Linked DNA regions of Zobellia nedashkovskayae. The protein of the gene in region 1 interacts with the protein of each later gene in a pairwise test. Links are inferred from orthologs where the notes say so. Each region holds a gene or a part of one and is shown in the gene's direction. Other genes may lie near its edges.

Evidence for each region.
Region 2: the proteins of odhB (region 1) and lpdA interact in binary tests that used the Escherichia coli proteins (3 or more experiments, as listed by UniProt). The link is inferred for Zobellia nedashkovskayae from one-to-one orthologs.

Annotation. Positions count from the first base shown.
Region 1 is NZ_JADDXR010000002.1:742,008-752,360, reverse strand. What follows is about bases 3,650-6,576. They hold odhB (2-oxoglutarate dehydrogenase complex dihydrolipoyllysine-residue succinyltransferase), read left to right. Parts: upstream 3,650-4,464; coding sequence 4,465-5,688; downstream 5,689-6,576. Other genes in these bases: IWB64_RS03190 (TatD family hydrolase), read left to right, coding at 6,282-6,576; IWB64_RS03195 (retropepsin-like aspartic protease family protein), read right to left, coding at 5,804-6,244; IWB64_RS03205 (2-oxoglutarate dehydrogenase E1 component), read left to right, coding at 3,650-4,417. Also shown: UDP-glucose 4-epimerase GalE, read left to right, coding at 1-532; IWB64_RS03215 (hypothetical protein), read left to right, coding at 620-973; IWB64_RS03210 (alpha-ketoglutarate decarboxylase), read right to left, coding at 970-1,506; more of IWB64_RS03205, read left to right, coding at 1,604-3,649; more of IWB64_RS03190, read left to right, coding at 6,577-7,049; IWB64_RS03185 (asparaginase), read left to right, coding at 7,101-8,135; IWB64_RS03175 (MotA/TolQ/ExbB proton channel family protein), read left to right, coding at 8,576-9,322; IWB64_RS03170 (hypothetical protein), read left to right, coding at 9,347-9,787; IWB64_RS03165 (ExbD/TolR family protein), read left to right, coding at 9,803-10,353. UniProt on the Escherichia coli protein: E2 component of the 2-oxoglutarate dehydrogenase (OGDH) complex which catalyzes the second step in the conversion of 2-oxoglutarate to succinyl-CoA and CO(2).
Region 2 is NZ_JADDXR010000002.1:3,617,007-3,627,316, forward strand. The notes cover bases 4,889-7,772. They hold lpdA (dihydrolipoyl dehydrogenase), read left to right. Parts: upstream 4,889-5,569; coding sequence 5,570-6,976; downstream 6,977-7,772. Other genes in these bases: nhaC (Na+/H+ antiporter NhaC), read right to left, coding at 4,889-5,437; IWB64_RS14745 (CDGSH iron-sulfur domain-containing protein), read right to left, coding at 7,035-7,265; IWB64_RS14750 (acyltransferase family protein), read right to left, coding at 7,532-7,772. Outside these bases: IWB64_RS14705 (LTA synthase family protein), read right to left, coding at 1-1,283; IWB64_RS14710 (diacylglycerol kinase), read right to left, coding at 1,343-1,711; tpx (thiol peroxidase), read right to left, coding at 1,704-2,210; IWB64_RS14720 (DUF6952 family protein), read right to left, coding at 2,399-2,656; IWB64_RS14725 (thioredoxin family protein), read right to left, coding at 2,637-2,951; IWB64_RS14730 (peroxiredoxin), read right to left, coding at 3,059-3,703; more of nhaC, read right to left, coding at 3,935-4,888; more of IWB64_RS14750, read right to left, coding at 7,773-8,716; IWB64_RS14755 (NADPH-dependent FMN reductase), read left to right, coding at 8,930-9,463; IWB64_RS14760 (anthranilate synthase component I family protein), read left to right, coding at 9,476-10,310. UniProt on the Escherichia coli protein: Lipoamide dehydrogenase is a component of the glycine cleavage system as well as of the alpha-ketoacid dehydrogenase complexes.

The DNA of each region.
Region 1 (10,353 bases):
TGACACATGTGCTGTAAATCCAAAATTGAAAGCTATTGCATTGCGTTATTTTAACCCAATGGGTGCCCATCCTAGTGGTAGTATAGGAGAATTGCCTATTGGTGTGCCACAGAACTTGGTGCCTTTCATAACCCAAACAGGTATGGGGTTAAGAGAGGAACTGTCTGTTTTTGGTGATGATTATCCTACGGAAGATGGTACATGTATTCGGGATTATATTTACGTGGTAGATTTGGCCAAGGCTCATGTAAAGGCATTGCAACGCTTGCTAGGAGGGAAGAACCAAGATAACTATGAGGTGTTTAACTTAGGTACAGGAAAAGGAAGTTCTGTCCTTGAGGTTATTCATAGTTTTGAAAGGGTTTCTGGTAAAAAACTGAATTATAAAATCGTAGATAGAAGAGCTGGAGATATTGTTTCTGCTTATGCAGATACTAAAAAAGCGAATGATGTTTTAGGTTGGAAATCTCAATATACTTTAGACGAAGCAATGAAGTCTGCTTGGGAGTGGGAGCAAAAAGTTAGGGCATAACCTTAATATATAGACTTTGCTGTTCATTATCTAGAATTATTTTTTTATCAGGCAAAACCAACATTGAATCAGAAACGTAGATAATTTATGGTTTTGAATTTTTCCGATAGTACAGAATTGCTTGCTAATGCAGAAAAAGCAGAGCTTTACAATAAGCTGGTAGCTCAACTGATAAAAGATTTTGGCCTGGCCAATATTTATATAGACCTGAGTTTAGAAATTCTTCCCGAAGAACTTAAGAGTGTTTTAAGGGAGAAGATATATCGCCTGATTATGGAGCGTTTTTCAGAATACCTGAATTTGCTCTATATAATAGATGTTCCGGAGAAAGCTTTTAAGGAGATTGCAGTAACCGATGTTGTAGAGGTAGCCGATCAGGTTACCTTTCTTATATTAAAAAGAGAGCTTCAAAAAGTTTATTTGAAAGCAAAATACTCCTAAAAATAAACTCTTACGAAAGGCATCCATGCATCAAGATATATACTTTTGCTATCATCATAAAGAACGTTGTAGCGAATACCAACAGTGAAATTTCGATCTGTATACCCTAATCCTAAGAATAGAGCGGGCGACCAATAATTATCTTCAATTGTAGATAAATCATTGAAACCAAGAGTTTGATTGATGCGTAATTGTTCTAATTCTGCAGAAATTTGTAAAAAATGTATGGGGTTGTAGAGCGAAATAATGCTTCCGCCATAGGCATAACGTTTACTGTCGTCATATTTGGCATAATTAAAAGTAAGACTTACACCACTTGAAAATTGCTCACTAAATTGATAGATAGCACTAGGTGACACTGAAGCATTAAAACCTCCATTGTTGAGTCCAAAGCCTAGTCCTCCGCCAAACCGTACCTTATTCCAAAAATCGGAGGGGGTAGAAGTGTTTTGTGCGGAACAATTTAATGCGAAAACGATAAGAAATAACACTAAAAAAGTGCTTTTGGAGAACTTATAAAGTTTTTTAATCATTATCTTTATTTTTTCAATATTGCGTACTAAGATACGTCCCACAAATGGGAATTATTGTATTTTTGTACCCATTTATTTGCATGACAGAGAATTTTCTATGGATAAATATTCTTTTCTAAATACCGCTCATACCTCTTTTTTTTCAGAGTTATACGACAAATATCTTATTAACCCCGATAGTGTAGAGCCTAGTTGGCGAGCCTTTTTTCAAGGTTATGATTTCGGAACCGAGACCGCTCTTGATGAGTTAGATGTTGAGGGTTTCGTAGCTCAAAACGGCACTCAAAATTCTATGGGTCAGCAGATGCCAGAGTCACTCCAAAAGGAGTTTCAGGTTATTCGGCTTATTGATGGTTACCGTAGCAGAGGTCATTTGTTTACAAAAACAAACCCAGTTCGCGAACGTAGAAAATACGAGCCATCATTGGATATTGAAAATTTTGGACTTTCACAAGGAGACCTAAGTACTGTTTTTAATGCAGGCGAAGTTGTTGGCATTGGGGTGTGTACTTTAAAAGAAATTATAGACCATTTGCAACACGCTTATTGCGATGCTATTGGTGTTGAATATATGTACATCCGTAAACCGGAACGCATACAATGGATTCAGGATTGGTTAAACGTTAATGCTAACCACCCTAAATTTGACGCTGAACATAAAAGGCGTATTCTTAGAAAGTTAAATCAAGCGGTTTCGTTTGAAGGCTTTTTGCATACTAAATATGTGGGTCAGAAAAGATTTTCATTAGAAGGAAACGAATCACTAATACCTGCGTTAGATGCTGTTGTAGAGCGTGCTGCCGAGCTAGGCGTGGAGCAGTTTGTCATGGGTATGGCACATAGAGGGAGACTTAATGTGCTTACTAATATTTTTGGAAAAGCGGCAAAGGATATCTTTAGCGAGTTTGACGGGAAGGATTATGAACAAGAGATTTTTGATGGTGATGTAAAATATCATTTAGGTTGGACGTCTGATCGTAAAACCGATAATGGTAAAAAAATAAAAATGAATATTGCTCCTAACCCTTCTCACTTAGAAACGGTTGGTGCGGTAGTAGAAGGTATAGCTCGTGCTAAGCAGGACGCCCATTTTCCTGATGATTTTTCAAAAGTACTACCTATAGTTGTACATGGTGATGCGGCTATTGCTGGTCAAGGTCTTATATATGAATTGGTTCAAATGGCTAATCTTGATGGCTATAAAACAAATGGAACTATACATATAGTGGTAAATAACCAAATTGGTTTTACTACAAATTATTTAGATGCTCGTACATCTACTTATTGTACAGATGTTGGGAAAGTAACTTTGAGTCCGGTATTACACGTAAATTCTGATGATGCAGAAGCTGTAGTACATGCGTCGCTTTTTGCCTTGGAGTATCGTATGCGTTTCAATAGAGATGTATTTATCGATTTATTGGGGTATAGAAAATATGGTCATAACGAAGGTGATGAGCCTCGCTTTACGCAACCAAAATTGTATAAGGCCATAGCTAAACATCAAAATCCGCGTGATATTTATGCGGAGAAATTGTTGGCAGAAGGAGTTATTGAAAAAGACTATGTAAAAGGGTTAGAAGAAGAGTACAAGGCTTCTTTGGAAGAAGAATTGGTAGATTCTCGTAAAGAAGATAAAACGGAGATAACTCCTTTTATGGCGGATGAATGGAAAGGCTTTGCCAACGTTCGTGAGTGGGAAATGATGGAGAAAGTAGATACCACTTTCGATAAAAAAGAACTTACCAAAATTGCCAAGGTCATTACGGAGCTTCCAAAAGATAAAAAGTTCTTGCGTAAGGTTGATAAGCTGATAAGAGATCGCAAGAAAATGTTCTTCGAGTCTGATAAGTTAGACTGGGCTATGGGTGAATTGTTGGCCTATGGTACATTATTGCAAGAAGGTTATGCGGTTCGTATGTCAGGTCAAGATGTGGAGCGTGGTACGTTTTCTCACAGACATGCCGTAATGAAGGTTGAAGAAAGTGAAGAAGAAGTAATCTTGTTAAATCATATTAGTGATAAGCAAGCTAAATTTCAGATATATAACTCATTATTGTCTGAGTATGGTGTAGTAGGTTTTGATTATGGTTATGCCATGGCCAGTCCTAATACATTAACGATTTGGGAAGCACAGTTTGGTGATTTTAGTAATGGTGCCCAAATTATGATTGATCAGTATATTTCGGCTGCTGAGGATAAATGGAAATTACAAAACGGTTTGGTGATGTTACTTCCACATGGTTATGAAGGACAAGGAGCAGAACATTCTTCTGCTCGTATGGAGAGATACTTACAGCTTTGTGCAAGAGACAATATGTATATTGCCGATGTTTCTACGCCAGCGCAGATGTTCCATATTCTTAGAAGGCAAATGAAAGTAAATTTTAGAAAGCCACTAATTATTTTCACGCCAAAAAGTTTATTAAGACATCCAAAAGCGATGTCTACGGTAGATGAATTAGCGTCGGGAGGTTTTCAAGAAGTTATTGATGATACTTCTGTTACGGTAAGCAAAGTAAAATCTGTTGTATTCTGTACAGGTAAATTTTATTATGATTTGCTAGCGGTAAAAGAAGAACAGAAAAGAGATGATGTGGCCTTGGTTCGTGTAGAGCAATTGTTCCCGGTTCCTTCTGAAAAGATGAAAGCAGTTATTGCAAAATATAAAAAGGCCGACGATTTGGTCTGGGCTCAAGAAGAACCAAGAAATATGGGTGCTTGGAGTCATATGATGATGCATTTTAGTGATGCGAATAAATTTAGAGTAGTTTCAAGAAGGTTCTATGCTTCTCCAGCTGCCGGTAGTTCTGTTCGTTCAAAAAATAGACATCAACAAGTAATCGATTATGTATTCGATAAGAGTAAGGATAATATGTCAAAACCAATGCCTAAACCAAGTAAAGGTTAAGGATTGGTTGTTCAAATAGTTAAGATAACACAGCAAATAAGTATAGCATGATATTAGAAATGAAAGTCCCATCTCCGGGCGAATCTATCACCGAAGTAGAAATTGCGGATTGGTTGGTTGAGGATGGTGATTACGTTGAAAAAGACCAGGCCATTGCCGAGGTAGATTCAGATAAGGCTACATTAGAACTTCCTGCTGAGGAAAGCGGAATAATTACATTGAAAGCTGAGGTAGGTGATGCTGTTGCCGTTGGTGCCGTAGTTTGTTTGATTGATACTGACGCAGCTAAACCGGCTGGTGACAGTGCTGAAAAAGATGTGGCGGAACAGAAGAAAAGTGAGCCTAAGAAAGAAGAGGCTAAAGCACCACAACCTGTTCAGGCTAAAGAAACTTACGCTTCTGGTGTAGCTTCTCCTGCTGCTAAAAAAATATTAAGTGAAAAAGGCATCGATTCTTCTGCTGTAAAAGGAAGTGGAAAAGATGGTAGAATCACTAAAAACGATGCTGTAACTGCTGTTCCTTCAATGGGTACACCTACAGGAGGAAATAGAGGGGAGTCCCGTTCAAAACTATCTATGTTGCGTAGAAAAGTTGCAGAGCGTTTGGTATCCGCTAAGAATGAAACTGCTATGCTTACGACTTTTAACGAAGTTGATATGTCGGCTATTTTTGAACTTAGAAATAAGTATAAAGAAGATTTTAAAGCTAAGCACGGTGTTGGTTTAGGTTTCATGTCTTTTTTTACTAGAGCTGTAGTGCGTGCATTAGAAATGTATCCATCAGTGAATTCTATGATAGATGGTAAGGAAATGATTTCTTATGATTTCTGTGATATCAGTATTGCCGTTTCTGGACCAAAAGGATTAATGGTACCTGTTATTAGAAATGCAGAAAACTTAACTTTCAGAGGTGTTGAAGCAGAGGTGAAGAGATTAGCTATTCGTGCTCGTGAAGGTGAGATTACTGTTGATGAAATGACCGGAGGTACATTTACGATCACCAATGGAGGTGTTTTTGGGTCTATGTTATCCACACCAATTATCAACCCACCTCAAAGTGCTATTTTAGGCATGCACAATATAGTAGAAAGACCCATCGCTAGAGATGGAGCTATCGCTATTGCGCCTATTATGTATGTGGCCGTGTCTTATGATCACCGTATTATTGATGGTAAGGAATCAGTAGGGTTCTTGGTAGCTATAAAAGAAGCATTAGAAAATCCAGAAGAATTATTGATGGATGGTAATGTAAAAAGAGCTTTAGAGATGTAGAATTACAACTCTTTAAAATACGGCCCCAAAGATTTTTAGCGTAGTTGCACTAAAATCTTTGGGGCTTTTTTATGGGGTATATTAATAGGATACGACCTTTGGAGTTCTGCAGGAACTACATTTTAAGGTAAACGCAATACTTGTCATAGTCAATAACTGCTTTTGCTTTTTTTAATACATCGGCGCCTATGATGCCGTCAACTGGCAAAGTATTATGAGCGGTAAGGGCTTGATTTACGTGAACAAGGTCAAAAAGTACGATTTTCAATTTTTTCTTCTTCCAATTGCCAATTTTAATCTTGTTTTTCGTGGATATTAAAGTTTCCATGTCAGTGGCTCCCGCTCCAGCAGCTTTTATTTCTGAAACTTCTGAAGCCAGTCCAAATTGCTCTATTTTATCAATTCCGATACAGGTGTTAGATGCTCCGGTATCTAAAATAAATCGTCCGGGAACACCATTTATTTTGGCTGATATTTCAAAATGATCTGTTTGAGTAAGTTTTAGGGGGATTTGGGTATATTTTTTTTTCCAAAGAAATTTTTTCAGAGAAGACATGTATTCTTTTTATCAAAGATAAGGCTATTTTTGCAGCATGATATTAACAGATACCCATACCCATTTATACAGTGAAGCCTTTGATGAAGATAGGGCAGCGGCCATTGAGAGGGCAATAGCTCTTGGTGTTAAGCGGTTTTTCATTCCAGCTATAGATTCAACTTATACGGAATCTATGTTTGATTTAGAGAAGTCTTTTCGGGACAATATTTTTTTAATGATGGGCTTGCATCCTACGCATGTAAAAGAAAATTATAAAGAGGAATTGAGGCATGTAAAAGAGATGCTTGAGCAGCGAAAATTTTATGCTGTAGGTGAAATTGGCATTGATCTATATTGGGACAAAACTTTTTTGAAAGAGCAGCAGGAAGCCTTTCGTGCGCAGATACAGTTGGCTAAAAAGTACAAATTACCTATAGTTATTCATTGTCGTGATGCTTTTGATGAAGTATTTGAGGTTTTGGAAAGTGAAAAGGGAGCCGATTTGTTCGGTATTTTTCATTGTTTCACTGGTGATGTTGAACAAGCAAAAAAAGCGATATCTTATAACATGAAACTTGGTATTGGGGGTGTTGTTACATTTAAGAATGGAAAAATAGATAAATTCTTAGCGGAAATTCCAATAGAAAATATTGTTCTTGAGACGGATTCACCTTATTTAGCACCAGTTCCTTACCGTGGAAAACGAAATGAAAGTGCATATCTTGTAAATGTTGCAGAGAAACTTGCAGATATTTATGATATTTCTGCTGAGGCTGTAGCGGATTACACTACGATGAATTCAAAGAAAGTATTTGGAATTTAAAAACGCTCAGTTGCACTCAATTATTTTAGTAAAAAATTAAACATTCTAGGTTTGACAGATAAAAGTAGCATCCTTTTAATATATACCGGCGGTACTATAGGTATGGTCAAAGATTATGAATCTGGCGCGTTAAAGGCTTTTAATTTTGATAAACTGCTTAAAAATATACCGGAGCTTAAGCTGTTGGATTGTCATATTAATTCGGTTTCTTTTGATGTGCCAATAGATTCGTCTAATATGAATCCTGCGCATTGGGCTGAAATAGCAACTATTATTGAAGAAAATTATGATACTCATGATGGTTTTGTTGTATTACATGGCAGTGATACAATGAGTTATACGGCATCTGCTTTAAGTTTTATGCTAGAAAATTTAGGGAAACCCGTTATTTTTACCGGTTCTCAATTGCCTATTGGGGATTTGCGAACAGATGCAAAGGAAAATCTTATTACCTCAATTCAGATTGCTGCTTTGCAGCATAATAAAAAACCTGTGGTGCAAGAGGTAGGCCTCTATTTTGAGTATAAATTGTATCGTGCCAATCGTACTACAAAAATTAATGCGGAGCACTTTCAGGCATTTGCCTCACTTAATTATCCTGAATTAATAGAGTCTGGGGTATACTTAAAGGTTAGTGAAGAATATTTGTTACCTTATGTGAAGCGTAAAAAGTTCAAAGCACATAAACATATGGATACCAATGTGGCTATCCTGAAGTTGTTTCCCGGTATTGGTCCGGCTGTTTTGCAAGGTGTAGTCAGTATTCCGGGTTTAAAAGGACTTATTTTGGAAACATATGGTGCAGGAAATGCTCCAAATGAGCCTTGGATGATCAATATTCTCAGAAAGGCAAAAGAAAATAACATTCATATTATTAATGTTACGCAATGTTCAGGAGGCAGCGTTTCTATGGGTCGCTATGAAACCAGTAAGCAGTTAGAAGAATTGCAAGTAATTAATGGTAAAGACATTACGACTGAGGCTGCTGTTGCTAAGTTAATGTATCTTCTGGGTAATAATGTTTCGGTCAAATTGTTTAAAAGTATATTTGAGACTTCACTACGTGGTGAAATTCAAGAAAATTAGCAGTTTTAATTTCATCAACTAACATTTTTTTTGTTATTTGGCCACCCCGTAAAAAAGGTGATCTTGTTTAGTTAGTTTATTGTTTAAACTAAAGGATAAGTGAAATTTAGAGAGGTGGCCGAGTGGTCGAAGGCGCACGCCTGGAAAGTGTGTATACACCAAAAGTGTATCGAGGGTTCGAATCCCTTCCTCTCTGCAGAACAAAAAGATTTTTCAGTATTAATTAGTTTAGACTGGAAATATTTGTAAGTTTAGTTTTTATATGCAAAATAGAAGTCTGTGCTTGATTATGTCAGGCAGAGGCACTGGTGTAACAGCCCGTTTCGATGTCATGACCCCTATTTGGGCCCCACTTCTCCGATGCAACGAAGTTTTACTTTTTTTATTGTGATTTTTTTTTATCTTTAACCCTATTAAATAACTAATTTAAGTTTGAACAAATGAAAAAATTATCCTCTATCCTAGCCGTGGGCGGGTTGTTTGTAATGAGTACAAATACTGTTAACGCAATGGCAACTACAGCAACAATGATGCAAGATGCACCTGCTGAAGCCGAAGTAGGTTTTACACAGATGTTGAAAGAAATGTTTATACAAGGTGGTGCCGGCTTTATGGGTATTGTTCTTTTGTGTTTGATTCTTGGTTTGGCAGTTGCAATTGAAAGAATTATTTATTTAAACATGGCAACCACTAATACTGGTAAGCTAAAACAACAAGTAGAAGATGCATTGGCCTCGGGTGGTGTTGAAGCTGCTAAAGAAGTTTGTAGAAATACAAAAGGTCCTGTTGCTTCTATATACTATCAAGGTTTGGATAGAGCAGGAGAAAGTATCGAATCTGCTGAGAAAGCTGTTGTAGCTTATGGTGGTGTTCAAATGGGTCAATTAGAGAAGAACGTTTCTTGGTTAGGCTTATTTATTGCTGTTGCGCCTATGCTTGGTTTCATGGGTACGGTAATTGGTATGATTCAGGCCTTCCAAAAGATTAGTGCTGTTGGTAACCTTAGTGCATCTCTTATTGCAGGTGATATCCAGGTTGCATTATTAACAACTGTATTTGGTCTTATTACTGCTATTATCCTTCAAATCTTTTATAATTACATCATTGCTAAAATTGATAGCATTGTTAATGATATGGAAGACTCTTCTATCGTTTTGATAGATATGTTGGTGGATCACAAAAAATAAGTCGCACACATAATACCTTAAATTATGCACAAAATTGTAAAGATTATTTTGGTTGTTGTGGGCTTAATAGGCGCTGCCTTGTGGTTCATGCTTCCAGAGGCTGAAATGCCGGCTGCTGAGGCAGCCAATAATGGGGCTCTTAATGCAATGTTCGCTATTACATGGTTGCTTTTAGGCGTAGCTGTAGTTTTTAGTGTGGCGTTTGCCCTCAAGAACCTTTTGTCAAATCCTGCGAATTTAAAGAAAAGTCTTTTTATACTAGTTGGTTTTCTTTTAGTTGTCGGAATTGGTTTTGTTATGGCTAGCGGTACAGATGTTAGTATCGAAGAAATGGCAAAAAGAGGCATAGAAACCGATGAATCTGAAATTAAGAAAATCGGTGCTGGTCTAAATGTATTTTTCATATTGACTCTTGTAGCTGTAGGAGCTATGCTTGCGGGTGGTGTGAAAAAAATGATTAAATAAATAAAGAACTAAATTATGTCTAGAAGAGGAGGACCAGCAGAGGTAAACGCCGGATCAATGGCAGACATAGCATTCTTGCTACTTATATTTTTCTTGGTCACAACGACCATTGAGACTGATGCAGGTTTAGATCGTATGTTGCCACCTATTGAGCCGCCTACGGAAGAACCGCCAGTTATTAAGCAGAAGAATATATTTACGGTTAATATTAACCGTAATGGTCAGTTGTTAGTTGAAGACGAGCTTATCGATATCAAAAAGTTACGAGAGAAGGCTATGGCTTTCTTGGATAACGGAGGAGCCCCATCAGGTTCTGCAGATTACTGTAGCTACTGTAAAGGTAAAAGACTGTCCGAGTCATCTGACAATCCAGCAAAGGCTATTATATCTTTGAAGAACGATCGTGAAACAAAGTATAGTACTTATATTACAGTTCAGAATGAATTGGTAGGTGCTTACAACGACCTTAGAAATCGTGAAGCACAGCGTTTGTATAAGAGAAACTTTACTGATATGGAAGCAGAATATCTTAATCCTGAGACCGAACCTAGTAGAAAAGAGGATCT
Region 2 (10,310 bases), 2.9 Mb from region 1 along the record:
TTTTCTGATAATACTTGGGCGGTATATTGAAGAAAAGGTTCATCCCAAATCCCCCATATACCATCAAAATCATCATCATTATTGTATTCCGTCTTACCATAATAGTGGTCGTAGCCAAGAACATTTCCAAAGCCTAAAAACCCCATAGAACCGTTGGGCGCACCGTGAAAGAAAGAAGTGTCATACCCCATGCCGTTTACGGCAGAAATAATAGATTCTATTTTTTTATTGGCATAAGGAGTAGAGGTATAAGCTGTTTTAAAAGAAGGTATACCTGCCAGTATGGAAGACATGGCATGAATGGACTTTCTTCCGTTAGAAAAAGCATTTGGGAAAATTAAACTGTGCTGGGCGAGTGAATCAATAAACGGAGTGTAACCCACGTAGTCTTTAATATTCATCTCTTTATTAAAGCTGCCTAAATACTCACGCCCAAAACTTTCTATAATAATAAGAACCACATTGGGTTTATTATCAACAGTATCATTATACTGTTTAATAGGGTGGAAAGTAGAATCAATAACTGCTTGGGGTACACCGCTACGTCTTTTAAAACCAGAGGATTTTATGGTTCTAATAAATGCGAAAGGCGTATTAAGGACGATGTTGGCTTGTTCAGGAGTTTTTACATGCCTACTGGCATCCACCATATTAATTGGACGCGTACTATGGCTAAAATCACCACGAATACCACCTATAGTAAGTAATCCTGTTAATAACAGTGCAACAACTGAACTTGTGAAATACGGTATTTTTTTAGGATATGATATATTCTTTACGGCAACTAATTTGTAAAGTTTTACCCAAATAAAAGCACAAATAATAAATATTAGAAATACATGCCAATAATCCAATATGAAGGATATAAGCAGTGCTTCTTTGTTTTCTTCATTTTCTAAAGATTCAAAAGATGCAAAAGTACTTCTGGTAAAGGTGTAGTTGTAATAGATGAAGTCAACAAAGTTGGTAGCGAATGCAATTAGGTTCGTTATCAAGTAAATCCACATGAGAATTTTTTGATACATCTTAGTGGTGTTGATCCACAAGGGTAAAATACTAAGCGCTATAAACAGAAGATTAATATAGAGAATAGCTGTGGTGTCAAAACTAAGGCCCCAAAAACTAAGTGCCAAAAAATCTATTACACTGTCAACGTTGAATAAATTTTTGTTGTAAACAAAGAATAGAACTCTTGCCACAAAGTAAAAAATGTAAGCCAAAAATATGCGGTACAAGGTAACTGCATACTCGTTTAATCGATATATGTTCTTAGGGTTCAGCAAATGTTTTGTCTTTATTTCACGAAAAAAAGCCTGCCTTTGAGTATAGTTTGAAGGCCTGACTAGAAAATTTTTGGTAAATAGATAATACAGCCCACAATAGTAGCGCCAATTGAAACTAGCATTACCGCTCCGGCCGCTACATCTTTTATGAAACCTATTCTCTCGTCAAATTCTGGGTGAATGAAATCACATATTTTTTCGATAGCGGTATTGGCTCCTTCAATACCGACGACTAATGAAACGGCAAAGATTTGAAAAATCCACTCCGTGGTGGATATTTCATAATAAAATCCAGCAATGGTGACCACTATAGCCAAAAACACCTGGATTTTAATACTCGCTTCGGTCTTTATTAAAAGAAGGGCTCCACGCAAAGCGAAGCCCACACTTTTTATTCTATTTACGGCAAACGACTCTTCTTTAGGCATCGGCTAAAGCTTCTAGAGCTGCTTTGTAATTAGGCTCATCTACAGTTTCAGTAACTTGCTCAGAATAGATTACGTTACCAGACTCATTAAGAACGACTACAGATCTTGATAATAACGAAACTAAAGGTCCATCAGAAAAAGCAACTGCATACTCTTTTCCGAAACTACCGTCACGAAAATCAGATAACATTTCTACATTTTCAATACCTTCTGCACCACAAAAACGAGCTTGGGCAAATGGTAAATCTTTAGAAACACATAAAACTACAGTGTTATCTAATTCTGCAGCTTCTTTGTTGAATTGTCTAACAGATTGCGCACAAGTGCCTGTATCAACGCTAGGGAATATATTCAATACCACTCTCTTGCCTGAGTAATCAGAAAGAGATGCGGATGAAAGGTCATTTTTTGTTAATGTAAAATTAGGAGCTTTGCTTCCGTTTGCGGGTAGATTTCCTAATGTATGTATTTCGTTTCCTTTTAAGGTTACTGTTGCCATGATATGTTTAATTTAAATTGGACGTGAAATTATAAAATTATGAGCTAATTAAAGGTGCTCTAGAAAAGAAATATCCTTTTTAAAAATAGAAGTGACAAAACAAAAAAGTGAAACAACTTTATTGATTCGGTTAAAAATCAAAAGTTATCTCACTTTTCGATACCTAAGTAAAAGTTTTTTCCCTAGGTTTATTTGTCAATGGCGCCCATTACACGCTGCATGAATTCGTTCAAAGCCTCTTTTTGAGGTTTGCCTTCTTTTATGCCTTTCTGTACTTCAAGTGCACCGTACATATTAGATATGAGTTCACCAATAACGTCAAGTTCTTCATCTTTTAAAGAAGAGACTTCGGTTAGGGCTTCTAAAGTTTCAATGGTTTCAACAATATAATCTTCGTCGTTTTCCGCAATGAAATTGGTCAAATGTTTAATTACTGGAAGCTTCACTGATCAATTCTTTTAGAACATCATATTTGTTCGTTTGTACTTGATTTTTAAACTCTCCATTAGTAAAAGTAGCAAATGTAGGCAAGTTGTCTACGTTAGCTAATTTCCGGCTTTCGGGAAATTTCTCCGCATCGGCAATCACAAAAGTAAAGTCTTCGTGGGTTGATGCCTCTTTCTTAAATTTAGGCTTCATGATACGACAGTTACCGCACCATCCTGCAGAATACTGTACAATTACATTTTTTTTGTCTGCAATGATTTCTTGCAGATTGTCTTGTTCTAATTCCAATACCATAATCTATAGGTTTTAAAATTTATGAATATTATTCTTTAAAATGATACCGCTTGCATTTCGCTATTGCCCAATGCAAGCGGTTATCTTTTTGAATTTTTTATCTTGAATTAGTTAGCGTGTGATGAAAGGTACTCAGCAACACCATTTCTATCAGCGGTCATTGCATCTTTACCTTCTTCCCAGTTTGCAGGACAAACTTCACCTTTTTCTTGTACGTGCGTATAAGCATCAATCAAACGCAAATACTCATTTACGTTTCTGCCTAATGGCATATGGTTGATACCTTCGTGAAATACAGTACCCTCTTCATCAATAAGGTAAGTAGCACGGTAAGTTACATTATCACCTTCAACAGTAACAACGCCAGTTTCATCATTGTACTGCTCATTAGTAATATCAAGGATACCTAACGTAGAAGAAAGGTTACGATTGCTATCTGCCAATAGTGGGTAAGTGACACCTTCAATACCGCCATTATCTTTATCTGTGCTTAACCAAGCAAAGTGTACCTCTGCAGTATCACAAGATGCACCAATTACCAATGTATTTCTTTTTTCGAACTCACCTAAAGCAGCTTGAAAAGCGTGTAATTCAGTTGGACAAACAAAAGTAAAATCTTTAGGGTACCAGAAAAGAACAACTTTTTTGTTGTTTTTTTGAGCTTCTTCTAAAACGTTCAATTTGAATGTATCGCCTAAATCGTTCATCGCGTTCACACTCAGGTTTGGGAATTTTTTACCTACAAAAGCCATATTATTTATTTTTTAAAGTTTATTATCAATTTCAATACAAAATTACATTCAATATTGTCGTAGACCATATAATCGGTATTTAAAAAATTGATAGGAGAATAACTATTGTAGATGCTCCTTAGTACATCCACATTTTGTTGTTAAATCGATAAAAAGCGAACATGAAAATTGACTAATCCACAGTGTGGCGGCTAGGAATTTTGATATTCTTAATTAATAGTTTTGAGAAATTTAAATTTCTTTATGAGAAGAAGTATTTTTGGTGGTCAATTGCTTGATTTTAATGTGTAAGGCGGCAAAAATGAGGGTCATTATAGGGCTTAACCAGTTAAATACGGCGAACAATGCATATTCTGCCGTTCCTACTCCCAAAACACTACTGTGGTAGGCACCACAAGTGTTCCAAGGCACAAGAACGGAGGTTACCGTACCGGAATCCTCTAAGGTCCTGCTTAAGTTTTCTGGAGCTAAATTTCTATCTGCATAAGCTTTACTGAACATTTTTCCCGGAACTACAATAGCAAGATATTGATCAGAGGCCGTAATGTTTAAAGCTAAACAGCTTCCTACTGTACTTGCAAAAAGACCGAACGTAGTTTTTGCCATTTTCAACAATGATTTGGTAATGCGGTCCAGAGCTCCAATACCATCCATAATTCCGCCAAAAACCATGGCACATACAATAAGCCAAATAGTACCCATCATCCCGGCCATTCCTTTTGCAGAAAATAAATCGTTTAGCGCTAAATTATCTGTGGGTACCGAAGTTTGAACCGTTATGGCAGTTAGTATTCCTTCGTAACCTGATCTAAAAGTGAGTTCTTTAGCTTCGGTGATACCAGCTACGACATCAGGTTGAAAAATTAGAGCGAATACAGCTCCTAATAAAGTTCCTATTAATAAGGCGGCCAATGGAGGTGTTTTTTTAATAATAAGTACAACAACTACTATTGGTACAAGAAAAAGCCAAGGTGTAATTGTAAAAGCCGAATTAATAGAAGTTAAGATAGATTCTATATCTGCCGAGCCTTTTGTTTCTATGGTAAATCCTAAAATTATAAAGAATATTAAAGTAATGCTTATGGTAGGAACCGTAGTGTATAGCATGTATTTAATATGATCAAAAAGCTCACCACCTGCCATAGCGGGTGCTAAATTGGTAGTATCGCTAAGGGGAGAAAGTTTATCTCCAAAATAAGCACCGGACAATACTGCTCCAGCAGTCATGCCTAAAGATATGCCTAGCGCTTCGCCAATACCGATCAAAGCTATACCCACCGTGGCGGAAGTAGTCCAGCTACTACCTGTGGCAATAGATATAATGGCACATATAACAACACAGGCCGCAAGAAATATGGTAGGGTTTAAAACTTGAAGCCCGTAGTAAATCATTGCGGGAATGATGCCGCTAATTAACCATGAGCCTGCTAAAGCACCTACCATTAACAAAATAAGTAAAGCTCCAGTAGTAGATTTAAGGTTTTCTGCAACCTCGGCCATCATTTGCTTGTAAGGCACCTTGTTGAATGTCCCAACAATAGCAGCGACAGCGCCTCCTAGTAAAAGAATGAATTGGTTAGAGCCACTAAGTGCGTCGTCTCCAAAAACATAAACATTGTAGGCCAGCATAGCTACAAGGGCTATTACAGGGGTTAGTGCTTCCCAGATATTTAATTCTCTGTTTTTAACGATGTTTTCGTTTTCTCTGTGCTCCCCTGAATTTTTGCTTGTCATTAATTGCGGTTTAGCTATTGGGTAATATTACAATTTTGATAGGGTTTGTGCAACTTTTGTATAAATTGATAAAGGTGGGCTCAAACCGGAAAATAGTGTTAATTTTGTAAGATAAATTCAAAGAAAATTTTTATGAGTTCATACGATGTAGCCATTATTGGCTCAGGACCAGGAGGATATGTATCAGCAATTCGTTGTGCACAGTTGGGATTGAAAACGGCAATAATCGAAAAATACAGCACTTTAGGTGGAACATGTCTTAATGTGGGTTGTATACCTTCTAAGGCTTTATTGGATTCTTCCCATCATTACGAAGATGCCATCAAGCATTTTGCAGAACACGGAATTGATATTCCGGGCGAAATAAAGGTAAATCTAGAACAGATGATTGCTAGAAAAGCGGCTGTTGTAAAGCAGACGTGTGATGGAGTTAAGTTTTTGATGGACAAAAACAAAATAGAGGTTTTTGAAGGATTGGGTAGTTTTAAAGATGCTACGCATATCAACATCAAAAAGAACGATGGGAGTACAGAAACTATTGAAGCTAAGAATATTATAATAGCTACAGGAAGTAAGCCTTCATCATTGCCTTTCATTAAAATAGATAAAGAACGCATTATAACTTCTACTGAGGCTTTAACCTTAAAAGAGATACCAAAACATCTTATTATTATAGGTGGAGGAGTTATTGGTTTAGAGCTTGGACAGGTTTACAAACGCCTTGGTGCCGATGTTACTGTGGTTGAGTATATGGATCGTATCATCCCTACAATGGACGCTTCACTTTCTAAGGAACTGACTAAAGTTTTAAAGAAACAGAAGGTTAAATTTAACCTTTCTAGTAAAGTAAAATCTGTAGAAAGAAAAGGCAATGAAGTTATTGTTAAGGCCGATGATAAAAAAGGTAAAGAGATAGAGCTGAAAGGTGATTACTGCCTTGTTGCTGTAGGTAGAAAGCCTTATACTGATGGTTTGAATGTTGAATCTGCCGGTGTTAAATTGGATGCAAGAGGTAAAGTTGAGGTTAATGATCATTTACAAACGTCAACTTCAAATATCTACGCTATTGGAGACGTTGTTCGTGGCGCTATGTTAGCTCATAAGGCCGAAGAAGAAGGAACTATGGTTGCTGAGCAGTTAGCAGGTCAAAAACCGCATATTGATTATAACTTGATTCCAGGTGTAGTATACACGTGGCCAGAAGTTGCTTCTGTTGGTAAGACGGAAGAAGAATTGAAAGAAGCCGGTATTGAATATAAAGTTGGTCAATTTCCAATGCGTGCATTAGGTCGCTCTCGTGCTAGCATGGATTTAGACGGATTCGTAAAAATGTTAGCTGATAAGAAAACGGATGAAGTTTTAGGAGTTCACATGATTGGAGCTCGTAGTGCAGATTTAATCGCAGAAGCCGTTACTGCAATGGAATTCCGTGCATCTGCTGAAGATATCTCAAGAATGAGTCATGCACACCCCACTTTTGCTGAAGCGGTAAAAGAAGCGGCACTTGCCGCTACGGAAGATCGTGCGCTGCATATCTAGGCCTTAAAATAGTATTATAAAAAAAATCCCGTCTAATTAAGACGGGATTTTTTTTGTTTTAGTTGTTGTGACTTCCGTCGCAATAAGGAGGGTTGTTCGTTAGTTTGCAGGTGCAAATCCTAGCTTCTTTGTCTTCATCTACTTGAAAAACTAAAGAACCTGGTTTGCCATACTGTTTGTGGGAACCGTCACAAAAAACGTTTGTTTCCGAATGACCACAGGTGCACCATGCGTATCTTTTGTCTTTTTCTAATGCTACTTTAACGGGGGTAAACTTTTTATCACTCATGTTCGCTATCGCTTTATTTTTAGTTGAAAAGGCTAAAAATAAATGAATCCAGTGAATGGTTCATGTTTGAGTACTTATTTTGACTCAGTCCTAATAACAGGAATTGATCAAACCATTTACTTTTTGCAACCTAAAAAGACATAGGTGAAGGTTGTATGTATAGGTTTTGTTCAAATTTTAGTGATTACTAATTTCACGAAGTGTAAATATCCCGTATTCTGTAGGTAGGATTTTTATGTGATATTATTTTGCAATTGACTATTGGGTTAGTTTTTGGCCCGACTAACTTTTCTTAGTAATCTAAAAAACCGACTTTTTCCAATTTGAAAAATACCTAGAGAGAAAACCTCTATTTTGACGAACACAAATTTAACAGTGGTTGCAATTCTTAATTTTATGATTTCTTTATTGTCCTCATATTTAAGAGCGGAAAAGGTACATACAATCATAAAGATTAGAGCTCCCGGAATGGCAACGGCAGGAGTAAGGGAATGATGAAAAAACCGATACAGACCTAGTCCGGTGAAAGAACCATATAGAATCATAAAATGTACGATGTAGATGGAAAGCGTGCTCTGTCCCATTTTAAGTACTGTACTGTTTTTAAGCAAACCTCTTAGGAGCATAAAAACACTGAAAACAAGTAAAACATCACCTAATCTTATAATTAAGTAATTGTTAAAGTAAATATTCGCAAATAACTGTATTTCGGTCAATTGTGAAATGTATAAAAACAAATCAGATGAATAGGCAATGAGTGTGGCTCCGGTTATAGCGAAAAGTGGTATAGCAACAGTATATAGATGTTTAAAATTTTTGAATTTCGTAAAAACTACTGATAAGAATCCTCCAAATGCAGCATAACCAAACCATGGAATAATGGTAAAAACAGAACCATTGCTTTTAGTTAGGTAATTGGCAAATGCATCTGGTAAAAATGTAAAGCCCCAGTTTTTGTAACTAGGTTCAAAAAGAAATAATAAAACGGTAATGCTTAAGAGGGCTGTTGGAAAAAGAAACTTCTTTCGTTTTTGAGCGAGTAAGTATATACCAATAATGCCTAATAGAGAAAGGCCAATACAATGCAATACATCAACTAAATAAAAAGAATCGTAAATCTTACCTTGCAAGAGTCCAAAAAGGTCCATTCGCAACAGGTAGCCAATAAAAAGAAGCTCAAGGCCTCGTTTCACTCCTTTTTTAACCCTTGGGTTCTGCAGACCGGTTTTGTCTCCTTTAGTTAAAAGAAAGGTAAATATAAAGCCAGAAACCGTAAAGAATACGGGGGCTGTAATGCCTCTAAAGTATTTCCAAATAGAGAAAGCTACACTGCTGCCATCTCTAAAAGCAGTATCTAGAAGTCCATCTATAAAATGCCCTTGTAGCATCATAAGAATGGCCCATGCTCGCATGGCATCAATAAAGTATAGCCTTGTTGTCTTGTTTTCCACTGGTGATGATATCAAAAGTTGGCAAAAGCATCATTAAAACTCAAAACATTACACTTTAGTACGTATATCATACATCCTTTTAAGTGTGCTTAATAAAAATAACCATCTTATATACTTGTAATACAGTTAGTTTGGATGTTTTCGCTGCAAAATTAGCCAAAATACTCGCAATTCAACTCTATTTGCTATATTTTCGCTAAAACACATCTTGTTATGGCTTCAATATTGGCATTTGCTGGAAGTAATTCTTCTAAATCAATTAATTATCAATTGGTAAAACATACGGTTTCTCTTATTGAGGGGGATAAAATTCAATTATTGAACATGGCTAATTTCCCTTTTCCTATGTTTAGTGAGGACTACGAGAGAGAAAACGGCTATTCGAATTCATTGATAGAGCTCAAAAATGATATAGTTAAGGCAGATGGTATTATTATTTCTGTAAATGAGCATAATAGTGGGCCTTCAGCTTATTTTAAAAATTTAACCGATTGGTTATCACGTGTTGAGCGTAAATTTCTAGATGGTAAACCTGTGCTGTTAATGTCTACTTCCGGTGGGCAAAGAGGTGGTATAAGTGCTTTGGAAGCCACGGCAAATGTAATTCCACGATTTGGTGCTCAAGTAGCGGCAACTTTTTCTTTGCCTTATTTTCAAGAAAATTTTACAGTAGGAGAAGGAATCATCGATAAGGAGCTTGCTAAGGCTCATCGTGCTGCATTAGACCAATTTTTAAGTAAACTATAAAGCTTCCGCCACTTGCGTATTTCTGCTTCGTTTACTGTTTTTGATATTGGAAAGTTTAAAGAGGACCTATTGCTATGGGCGCAACAGTTTGAAGAGGTTGTTTGGTTAGATGGTAATGGACATAGCAATAAGTATGGCTCATTTGATGCTTTGTTGGCTGTAGATGCCTTAACGACCATTAAAACGGATAGTTATCAGGCTTTTGAAAAACTAAGAGAATTTCAAGGTCAGGCAAAAGACTATATTTTCGGGTATTTTTCCTATGACTTGAAGAACGATGTAGAGCAATTAACTTCAAAAAATCACGATGGACCAAATTTTGCTGAACTGTTCTTTTTTCAACCCAAGAAAATCATTAAAATAACCGGGAACACTGTGGTTTTTCAGTATTTGATGATGGTTGATGATGAAATTCAACCAGATTTTGACCTGATTTCAAATGAAGGTGATTTAAAAGAAGAGAAGGGTACGGTTACTGAAAATATTAAGATAAAACTTCGGATTTTTAAGGATGAATATTTCCGGCAGGTTAGAAAAATGTTATCCCATATTCATCGCGGTGATATCTATGAAGCTAATTTCTGCCAAGAATTCTATGCGGAAGACACGCAGATCAATCCATTTAAGACCTACCAGAAGCTAAATAAGATATCAGAAGCGCCGTTTGCTTCATTTCTTAGAGTATATGATAATTATTTGCTTTCTGCTTCTCCAGAGCGTTATTTACGCAAAGACGGTAGTAAGTTAATTTCTCAACCTATAAAAGGAACTGCAAAAAGAGCATCTGGGGTTGAGGAAGATGAAAAACTGATAGCAGCGCTTAAGCTGGACCCGAAAGAACGTGCTG